Lujinxingia sediminis: one gene and its partner. The protein of the gene in region 2 interacts with the protein of the main gene of each other region in a pairwise test. Links are inferred from orthologs where the notes say so. Each region holds a gene or a part of one and is shown on either strand. Other genes may lie near its edges.

Region 1 (4,459 bases), on a different replicon or contig from region 2:
AGAGCGCAATGAGTTCCTCGGGCTGCCCGGCCTGGCGCAGGTATTCGATCATCCAACGCCGCGCCCCCTCATCCTGAGCATCGAGTTCGAGCACCCGCCGCATATGGCTGGCGGCCGCATCCAGACGCCGCCGACGCTCATAGATCACGCCCAGGCGGCGATGTGTGCCCAGCAACGCACCTGCTCGATCGCCCTCATCCTCGGTGCCCCGCGACAACTCATACGCCCGCTCGCGTAGTGGCAGGAGCTCGGTGAGGTAGTCGGTGGCCTCATCGTCGCGCTCCAGCACCTCGCACATCGCACCGGCCCACTCCAATTGCTCGGCGCGCTCCCGCTCAAGCGTATCATCCGCGCTGGCCGAGAGGCTCAACGCACGCCGCATGCTCAAAAGCGCCTGGCTGGCATCTTCCAACTCCTCGAACCAGATCTGGCCCACCCGCTGGTAAAGCCGGCTGGCGCGCGCGTGCTCACCGTCAGCCTGGGCCGCCCGCGCCGCCGACCCAAACGCCTTGAGCGCCCGCAGCGGCTCCCCTCCCAGCACATAGCTCTCGCCCAGGGTATGCAGCGCATCGAGTTCGGTCGGGTCCAATCGCAGCACCCGCTCCAGATACATGCGAGACTCAGCCAGATCCCCCTGCCGATCCATCAGATGCCGCGCCAACTTCAGGTAGGTTTCCTTCAGGGTCTGACGATCGCTGTAGACGCCGGTCAACCTCTTGAGCGCCTCCTCCAGACCGGCGCGCTCGCCGGTGCGCTCATACACCTGACTCAAGAGTTCCAGCGCGGGCCGATTACGTGGATCCAGGCGCAGCACCTCCCGCAAGCGCTGGGCGCAGCGCTCCGGTTCATCCGGTGCCAGACGTCGGGCAATCGCAAGCTCGCAGAGCACCCAGTCGCGCGTATCCTGACGCTGACGCAGCACTTCGGATAGGGCCTCATAGGCCTCCATCACCCGCGCGTCGTCCTTCTGCGAGGCGATCGCCAGCGAGGGTGCCACCAGCGCCGCCGCCAGACTCTGATCATCCTCCTGCACGAGCTCACGACGCAGCGACTCCGCCTCGGCCAGATGCGCCGGCGTGGGATCGGCCACCAGGCAATCGAGCTGACGGGTCACAAGCTCGGGATGCAGCCCGTAAAGATCGCGATAACTTCCCAATAGCGCGATCGCCTGGCGCACCTGCCCGTCAAAAAGCGCCTGATCGGCGTGCGAAAAGAGCTCCTTGGCTTCATAAGACGCCAACGCCCGCGCCCCCTCCCCGCTGGCGACAAGCCCTCCCTTCCCGCGCGACCCCGCCGGCGCATCCTCCGAGACCGCCCGTACCGTCAACACCCCGGGTCGAATCCGCGCGCTCTCCAACACCACCCCCGAGAGGTTGGGCAACTTCCACCCAACCCCCGGAAATACATGCAAAAACAACAACTTAAGCGGCCTAAAAATCACAATATCGCCCGCCAGCCCCACCCTGAAACTCTTTCCTCGTCCCGGCGCACGTAACCCCGGCGCGTTGAGCAAACTTGAGATCAGCTCATACGCAACCAGGCGAGCCGGATAAGGGAGCGCACCGTACGCGCGATAGTCGTAGAGCGAGAGGTGCACTTCATCGGCCCGCGCCGGCTCGGGCGGAATCAACGCCGCCCGAAAACTCAGGTAGCTATCCGCCCCGAAGGCTTTGAGCCGAAGGCTGACGTGCGCCGCATCTTCAAGAAAACGCACCTGAAGCTCTTCAAACCCCTCCAGCGTGGCGGCCGCCTCGCTTAAGAGATCGCCCAGCCCCACCTCCGAGATCGCAAACTCCGCCTCCCGCACCCAGGCCCGCGTATGACGAAAACGATCCAGGCCGGAGCGCGCGTCGAAGGGAAATTTCAGATCCGGGATCTCCATGCGCAGCGACTCCAGCGTGATCCAGTCGCTGATCGGCTGACGCTCCGCCCACAGGTAGCCGCGCCCGAACATAAAATCGAGCGCCAGCCCCAGCGGGTTATGTGCGTCCTGTGGCGTGGAGGATTCCATCCAGATCGTATCCCAATCTACGTCGTGCCCGTGGGCACCGGCTTAAGCTCGCCGTCAAGCTGGTCCAGCGCCTCGCGCGCCTTGCGGCGAGTGAGGCGATCATCGCGCGTAATCGCCAGCGCCTCAACCTCCAACCAGGCCAGCCGCCGGATTTCAGCCGGGGCATCGCACGTGGCGAGCTTCTTAAACACACGCATGGCCACGCCACTTCGCCCGCGCATCACCTCACAGCGCGCCAGCCCATAGCTGGCCATGGCCCCAAAGGGAGGCGGAAGATGACGCTGAGCATGGCGAAAGCGCTCCGTGGCCAGATCCACATCACCATGCATCAGGGCGGCCATGGCTTCAAAAAATTCGCCACGATCGCCGCACTCCCCCTCCGCGATGCCTCGTTCAATGAGTTCCAGGTACACACGCGTCGAGCGCACCTGCGCTTCTTCCTGCATGGCCTTTGCCATCATGACCTCCGAAGATGGTGGAAGTTCGGTGGCACAGACTGCGGTTCGCCATCGGAGATACGGGCGTTTAAAGCCGCTCCTCGAACCCTGTGTCTTGCATCGCATCACCTCAACCCGGGGCGACGCGCGATGAAAAAAGCGGCGGCGCGTCTCTTCAACGTCACCGCCGCTCCTCGTAGCTTGCCCCGCCCCCGAGGCCTCAGGGCCCGAGGGGCGGGCCGCCCCTCAGAAGGGAATATCATCGTCGTTGAAGGACTGATCAAAGCTCGACTCTGCCGCCCCCGAAGACCCGCCGCGGTTGCTATCCCCGTAGGAGGACGGTCCATCGGAGCGCCCCGCCGCGTTGCCGCTGCTCAAAAACTGCACGGTCTGAGCGACGATCTCGGTGGTGGAGCGCTTGTTGCCGTCGCGATCCTCCCAGTCACGCGTCTGCATCCGCCCCTCCACATAGACCTGACGGCCCTTGCTCAGGTACTTGCCGCAGTTCTCGGCCTGCTTGCCAAAGACCACCACACGGTGCCACTCGGTGCGCTCCTGCTTGGCGCCGGACTTATCCATCCAGGTCTCGTTGGTGGCGATGTTGAAGTTCGCCACGGCCGCGCCGCTCTGGGTGTAACGAACCTCAGGATCCGAGCCCAGGTTCCCGATGATCATCGCCTTGTTCAAGCTCATAACGTGCCTCCTTAGATATCTGTCGTCAGCCCTTTCGGGCCTCGCGTTGGCCTGTCATATACCAGCACGCCCGGCTCTCCAAGCGCGCTGACCCCTGATGCAAACACCAGCCTCCCTGCCACCTCTCCCCATCCATGGAGCAAATGCCTCATGGCGCCGCGACTGGTTTCTCTATTATCGTCGACCCGCTTCAACCTTTGCCTGCCGCGAGCATTTTTTTTGATCGTAAAGACTCGCCAGACCGGCCAACGTGTCCAGCTTCACCACCTGAACAAATAATGGGTAATTCCGCAAGTGCGGGGGTCCAGTAATCATGAGTATTTTTGATAAGATAGGTGCCCGAGTCGGCGACTTCCTCGATGAAGTCCTCCTGCCCGAAGACGTGCGTCTTCTGCACGAGCGCGCCCGTGAGGCCATGGATCGCGGCGAGTATGTGCGCGCCCGCCATCTTCTGGACGAAGCGCTACGACGCCGCCCTGATATCGAGCGCACTCACCACCTTCTGGGCCTCTGCCTGGCCTTTCGCGAGGAGTTTGACGAAGCGCTCAGCGCCTTTGAGCACGCGCTGAGCATTCGCGAGGAGCCCTCCACCCTCTTTCACCTGGGGCTGACTCTGGAGCGCATGGGCCGCAGCGCCGAGGCTCAGGCGCATCTTCAACGCGCGCTGGCCCTGGGCGATGAGACCCCTTTTGAATTCGATGTTCACCTTGCGCTCGGGCGGATCTACCTGGTGCAGGGGCGCGCCGATAAGGCCGCGCGCGAACTTCAGCGCGCGCTACGCCTGCGCCCGAAGCACACCGAGGCCAGCGTGCTCCTCGCCAGCGCTCTGCTCAACCGGGGCGAAGACACCCGCGCAGCGGCGATCCTCAACGAACTTCCCACCGAACATCCCACCCTCGATCACCTGCTGACCCAGGGTGAGATCGCCTCTCGGCAGGGCCACCCCGCCCGCGCCGCCGATGCCTATGAGCATGTGCTCGACCGCCAGCCCGATCACCTCGACGCGCTGGTGGGGGCCGCGCGCGCACACGTGGCGATGCACCAACCCGCACGGGCAAACCCCCTGCTTCTACGAGCGCTCTCGGTATGCGAGCCCGACTGCGACGATGCCATCGCCGCCGATATCCACAGCCTCATCGGTCAGACCTACGCCCAGGTGGGCGAACATCAACGCGCTCTCGAGAGCTATAAAGCCGCGTTGGCAGTGCGCCCCGATCACCTCAACGCGCTGGCCGGCGCTGGCCGAAGCGCGCTGGAGGTCGAAGACTTCGACCAGGCGCGTGCGTACTTCGAAAAAGCGCTCTCGCAGAGCGCACCG
Region 2 (5,636 bases):
CTGTCGCTCTTTATCATCATGCTGGGGATGGGGTTGTCGTTGGTGGTGGACGATTTCCGGCGAGTGGTGGTGTATCCGAAGGCGGTCGCGGTGGGGTTGACCAATCAGCTGGTGCTATTGCCGCTGGTGGGGCTGGGTTTGGCGGTAGCGTTCGGATTGAGCGCAGAGATGGCGGTGGGGTTGATGATCATCGCGGCGTGTCCGGGAGGGGTGACGTCCAACCTCATTACGCATGTGTCGCGAGGGGATACGGCGTTGTCGATCACCCTGACGGCCATCAGCGGATTTGTGACCGTGGTGACGATTCCGCTGATCATTGTGTTTTCGCTGGGGTTCTTTATGGGGGAGGCGACGACGGTGCAGCTGCCGCTGGCCCAGACCATCGGGCAGATCGTGGGGATAACGGTGTTGCCGGTGAGTCTGGGGATGCTGTTGCGGTGGCGTAAGCCTGCGCTTGCAGATCGGTTGGAGCGACCGGCGCGGGTGGGGTCGGTGGTGGTGTTTGTGGTGCTACTGATCGGGATCATTGCGGCGAATATTGAGGTGTTGCGCAATCATTTTGGGGAGCTTGCGGCGGTGACGATCGGGTTGAACGTGGCGATGCTGCTCATCGGGTTCTGGTCGTCGAAGCTACTGAAGCTGGAGTTAGCGCAGGCGCTGGCGATCTCGATTGAGTCGGGGATGCAGAACGGGACGCTCGCGATTGTGATTGCGACCTCGATCTTGATGCAGGGGCAGATGGCGGTGCCCGGCGGGATTTATAGCCTGGTTATGTTTGCAACGGGCGGAGCGATGATGGCGTACTTCGGGCGGAAGGGGGCGGAGCTGGCGGCGGAAGATGAGGTGGTCGCGGTGGAAGCGGCCTGAGGGGGCAGGGGGGATGGGGCTCAGTCGTCGGGGTGGCGGTGGAGCTCCATCCAGTTGGTGGCGAAGTCGACCAGGGTGGGCTGGTGAATGAGGCGTGAGGTGGCGTTGCCGACTTTCGCCAGGCGGACGTCGGGGGCGGAGTGGGAGGCTTCAAAGTCGCGGCCGAGCGCGGGGAAGTCGTCGGTGTCGAGGGCTAGCATGGGGTAGGTGAGCCAGGTGCGCCGGCCGTCGACAAGCATGGCGCAGCCTTCGGTGATGGTGGATTTTGCGGGGAAGTCGGCGCGGTGTTCGGCCAGGTGAAGTGAGGTGTTGCGCTCGTGGCCGACGCCGAGGAGGAGGATGTAACCGTCGAGGTCGTAAAGGCGCGCCAGGGGTGAGGATTCGCCGAATTCGTTGAGGAGAGGGTGGTTGTCGACGAGCTTTGAGGCGGCGGGTCCGAGGGCGGCGAAGGAGCCGACAGGGTGTGGGCTGCGGCGGGAGCCGGGCCAGGTGCGCAGGAGTTCGGCAAGTTGGCCCATGAGGTGGGAGGGGGTGCGTAGGGGGTCGAAAGCGGGGGAGGCGTCGCGGAGGGTTTGGACCCATTCGGCGGGGACGGGAGGGTTTTCCCAGCGGGCTGGATCGGTGTTGAGGGAGGTGTGGGTGGGGACCATCAGGGTGCCGTGGGGGCCGATGGTGTCGAGGAGAGCCTGGAGCAAAGTCTGGGCGCCGCCGGCGATGAAGCCGATGCGGCGCATGGAGCAGTGAACAAGGAGGTTGATGCCGGGGGAGATGCCCAGCGCGCGAAGCTCGCGGGTGAGGGTGGCGAGGGTGTGTGGGGCGTGGGTGCGGCGGATGAGGTCGGCGTGGGACATCGCGCGGCTCGGGGTGAGGAGGGGCTAGAGCATGTTGAGGGGATCGACGTCGACGATGATGCGGACGTTACGGTGGTGGGGCTGTCCGGCTTCGAAATGTCCGGCCAACTCGAGGGTGCGAATGGCGAAGCGTCGCAGGAGGGCGCGGTCGGGCGCTTTGAGGAGGAGCTGCCAGCGCGAGCGGTTGTTGATGCGGGCGATGGGGGCCATAGCCGGGCCGAGCATGGCGATGTGGTCGCCGAAGGACGCGTCGGAGCGAAGGAGGCGGCGCGCGGCGGTGGCGTAGTTGCGAGTGGCCTGGACGGTGGCGCCTTCGTTGGTGCCTTCGAATTTGAGGGCGATAAGGTGGCCGAAGGGGGGGTAACCCATGGCCTGGCGCTGGGCGAGTTCCCGGGTGGCGAAGGTGGAGAAGTCGTGATTCTGCGCGGTGAGGAGGCTGTAATGGTCGGGGGTGTAGGTCTGAATGATGACGCGTCCGGGGCTGTCGGCGCGTCCGGCGCGTCCGGCGACCTGGGTGAGGAGTTGGAAGGTGCGTTCGGCGGCGCGAAAGTCGGGGAAGTTGAGGCTCATGTCGGCCAGGACGACGCCGACGAGGGTAACGTCGGGGAAGTCGTGGCCTTTGGTGACCATTTGTGTGCCGACGAGGATGTCGATTTCACGGCGGCGGAAGCTGGAGAGAAGCTGTTGAAGGCGGGGGCCGGCGCCGGTGTCGCGATCAAGGCGGGCGACGCGGGCGCGGGGGTAGAGTTCGTGGAGGTGGTTTTCGAGTTGTTCGGTGCCGACGCCTTTGCGCTCGATGCCTGTGTGCTGGCATTGGGGGCAGGATTCGGGCATGCGCAGGGAGTAGTCGCAGTGGTGGCAGCGCAGGGCTTCCATGCGGCGGTGGTAGGTCAGGGAGACGTCGCAGTTGGGGCATTGGAAGATGTGACCGCAGGATTCGCAGAGGACGCAGGGGGAGAAGCCGCGGCGGTTGAGAAAGAGGATGGCCTGCTTCTGGTCGTGGAGGGTGTTGTCGAGCTCGGAGAGCAGGCGCGCGGAGAGGAGGTTGGAAGGGCCTGCGGTGGGGTTGTGGGGGCCACGTCGCATGTCGACGATATCGACGGGGGGCATGGCGCGGGCGGCGACGCGCTCGGGCATGGGGAGGTAGGTAAGGCGGCCGAGTTGTGCGTTGTGAAAGGATTCGAGGATGGGGGTGGCGCTGCCGAGGATGACCTGGGCGCCGGCGAGTTTTGCCCGGACCAGGGCCATGTCTCGGGCGTTGTAGCGGGTGCCTTCTTCTTGTTTGAAGCTGGAGTCGTGTTCTTCATCGACGACGATGACGCCGAGGTTGTTGATGGGTGCGAAGAGAGCGGATCTGGCGCCGATGACGATGTCGACTTCGTCGCGGCGGATCTGGCGCCACTGGTCGAACTTCTGGGCGGGGGTAAGCCCGGAGTGAAGGACTGCGATGCGTTCGCCAAAGTGGGAGCGGAAGACGCCAACAAACTGGGGGGTGAGGGCGATCTCGGGTAGGAGGACGAGTGCGCGCCGCCCGTCGGCGAGGGTGTCGCGGATGATGCGGACGTAGGTTTCGGTCTTGCCGCTGCCGGTGACGCCGTGGAGAACGAAGCCTTCAAAACGGCCGGCGTGGCGGGCGTCTGCGACAGCGTTGACGGCGTGGAGCTGGCGTTGGGTTAGGTCGAACTCGGGAGGGGCTTCGACGGGGGCGTTTTCGAAGGGGTCGCGGTAGACCTCTTCTTCCCAGGAAGTGATGAGGCCGCGGTCTTCGAGGGCACTGAGGCTGGAGTAAGGGCTGGAGATGTGCTCTCGGATCTCGGGGAGTGAGAGGGAGGGCATGCCGTCGAGAAGTTTGAGGATTTTGAGTTGGTTGGTGCCGAGGCGTCCGGTCAGAGTGCCTTTAGGACGGGGGAGGAGCTTGAAGTAACGCTCGGTTTTGGGTTTGAGAGAAGCGCTCTCCTGGTAGGTAACTTCGACCAGGCCGCGGCGCTCAAGCTCGGAGAGTCGGTGGTAGGTGAGGTCTGGGAACGCTTCGCGCAGAGCAGCGACGGGGGAAGGGTCATCGGAGCTCAGGGAGGCGAGGGCCTCTGCGAGGTCGAGGGGCAGCGGTGTGTCTGCAGAAGGGAGCTGGTGGTCGGGGAGGCGGCGGTAGTGTTTGATGCCCTCGACACGCACAGCGGAGGGTATGGCCAGGCGGACGACCTCGCCTATCGGAGAGAGGTAGTAGTCGGCGACGAAAGAGAGGAATTTGAGGTCGTTGGTCGAGAGGAGGGGCTCGGCGTCGACGAGGTCGTAGAGGTCGCGGATTTTAGGGGCGAGGGTGGGATCATCGAGTTCCCGGGAGAGCGCTGTGATGAGCCCCGTCTTGGAGCGGTTGCGGAAGGGGACCTGGACGAGCTGGCCCAGGGCGATGTCGTCGCGCAGGTGGTCGGGGACGCGGTAGGAGAGCGCGGTGAAGAGGGGGACGTCGAGGGCGACCTGGGCGTAGAGGGGAGAGTTCATCGGGAAGCGTCTCCCAGGAGGATACGGCGTGCGTCGTGGCGGGCGGTCTGGAGCCAGTGGGCGTCGCGGAGGACGTCACCGAAGCGGAACTCGGGGAGGCCGGCTTGTTTGACGCCGAGGAAGAGGCCGGGACCGCGGATGGCGAGGTCGGTTTCGGCCAGTTTAAATCCGTCGTCGGTGGTGGTGAAGGCCTGCAGGCGGAGCTCGGCGTCTTCGGTGAGGGTGAAGCCTGTGATGAGGATGCACATGGAGTCGACGGAGCCGCGGCCGACACGACCGCGGAGCTGATGAAGTTGGCTGAGACCGAAGACTTCGGGGTTTTCGATGACCATGATGGTGGCGTTGGGGACGTCGACGCCGACTTCGACGACGGTGGTGGCACAGAGGACGTCGATGTCGCCGTTGGAGAAGCGTTGCATGACGGCGTCTTTGGCGGTGCCGTCCATGCGGCCGTGGAGGATGCCCAGGCGCAGACCTTTGAGGGGGCCGTTGGCGAGGCGTTCGGCTTCTTCTGTGACGGAGCGGCGGTTGGAGACGGCGTCGCTGGCTTCGACCAGGGGGTAGACGAAGTAGGCCTGTTCACCGGTCTCGAGGATGCGTTTTTTTACGTAGTCGTAGATTTTGGGAGCGCGGGTGCGGTCGCGGAGCTCGGTGCGAACGGGTTTACGACCGGGGGGCTTTTCGCGGATGAGGGTGAGGTCGAGGTCGCCGAAGACGGCGTGGGCTAAGGAGCGGGGGATGGGGGTTGCGGTCATGGCCAGGAGGTGGGGATCCTGGCCTTTGGCGAGGAGGGCGTCGCGTTGGTCGACGCCGAATTTGTGCTGTTCGTCGATGATGACGAGCGCGAGGTTTTTGAAGGCGACGTCATCCTGGACGAGGGCATGGGTGCCGACGATGAGGCCGATGTCGCCGTTTGCGAGGGCCTGGAGGGTGTCACGGCGTTCGGCTGTGCCCTGCGCGCCAACAAGGAGGGCGTGGGGGATGTTGAGGGCGGTGAAGAGGGCGTGTGCGTTGCGGCTGTGTTGGCGGGCGAGGATCTCGGTGGGGGCGAGGATCGCGACCTGGTGGCCGTTGGCAATGGCGATAGCAGCGGCGAGGAGTGCGACGACGGTCTTGCCGCTGCCGACGTCACCCTGGAGGAGTCGGCGCATGGGGATGCGGGTGGCGAGGTCGTCGGCGATGGTGGCGATAGCGGACTTCTGATCGCCAGTGAGATCGAAGGGGATCTTTTTGAGGAGCTCGCGGCCGAGTTCGCGTTCGGTGAGGCGCGAGGCGTTGGCGGCGCGACGCTGGGCGACGTAGCGGCGCGTGAGTGCAAGTTGGAGGTCGAAGAACTCTTGATAGATCAGGCGGTTACGGGCGGTAGAGAGATCTTCGCGGAAACGGTCCAGATCGTCGTAGGGGGTGAGGACGTGGATC

The links. The genes of interacting proteins can lie anywhere in the genome.
Region 1: the proteins of priA (region 2) and EA187_RS16070 interact in binary tests that used the Escherichia coli proteins (3 or more experiments, as listed by UniProt). The link is inferred for Lujinxingia sediminis from one-to-one orthologs.

Annotation. Positions count from the first base shown.
Region 1 is NZ_SADD01000012.1:38,962-43,420, reverse strand. Bases 1,419-4,269 are described here. They hold EA187_RS16070 (single-stranded DNA-binding protein), read right to left. Parts: upstream 3,142-4,269; coding sequence 2,695-3,141; downstream 1,419-2,694. Other genes in these bases: EA187_RS16065 (tetratricopeptide repeat protein), read left to right, coding at 3,455-4,269; EA187_RS16075 (hypothetical protein), read right to left, coding at 2,029-2,469; EA187_RS16080 (hypothetical protein), read right to left, coding at 1,419-2,011. In the rest of the region: more of EA187_RS16080, read right to left, coding at 1-1,418; more of EA187_RS16065, read left to right, coding at 4,270-4,459. UniProt on the Escherichia coli protein: Plays an important role in DNA replication, recombination and repair. Binds to ssDNA and to an array of partner proteins to recruit them to their sites of action during DNA metabolism. Acts as a sliding platform that migrates on DNA via reptation.
Region 2 is NZ_SADD01000011.1:139,057-144,692, forward strand. What follows is about bases 1,481-4,617. They hold priA (replication restart helicase PriA), read right to left. Parts: upstream 4,218-4,617; coding sequence 1,743-4,217; downstream 1,481-1,742. Other genes in these bases: EA187_RS15720 (AAC(3) family N-acetyltransferase), read right to left, coding at 1,481-1,718; EA187_RS15730 (ATP-dependent DNA helicase RecG), read right to left, coding at 4,214-4,617. In the rest of the region: EA187_RS15715 (bile acid:sodium symporter family protein), read left to right, coding at 1-867; more of EA187_RS15720, read right to left, coding at 888-1,480; more of EA187_RS15730, read right to left, coding at 4,618-5,636.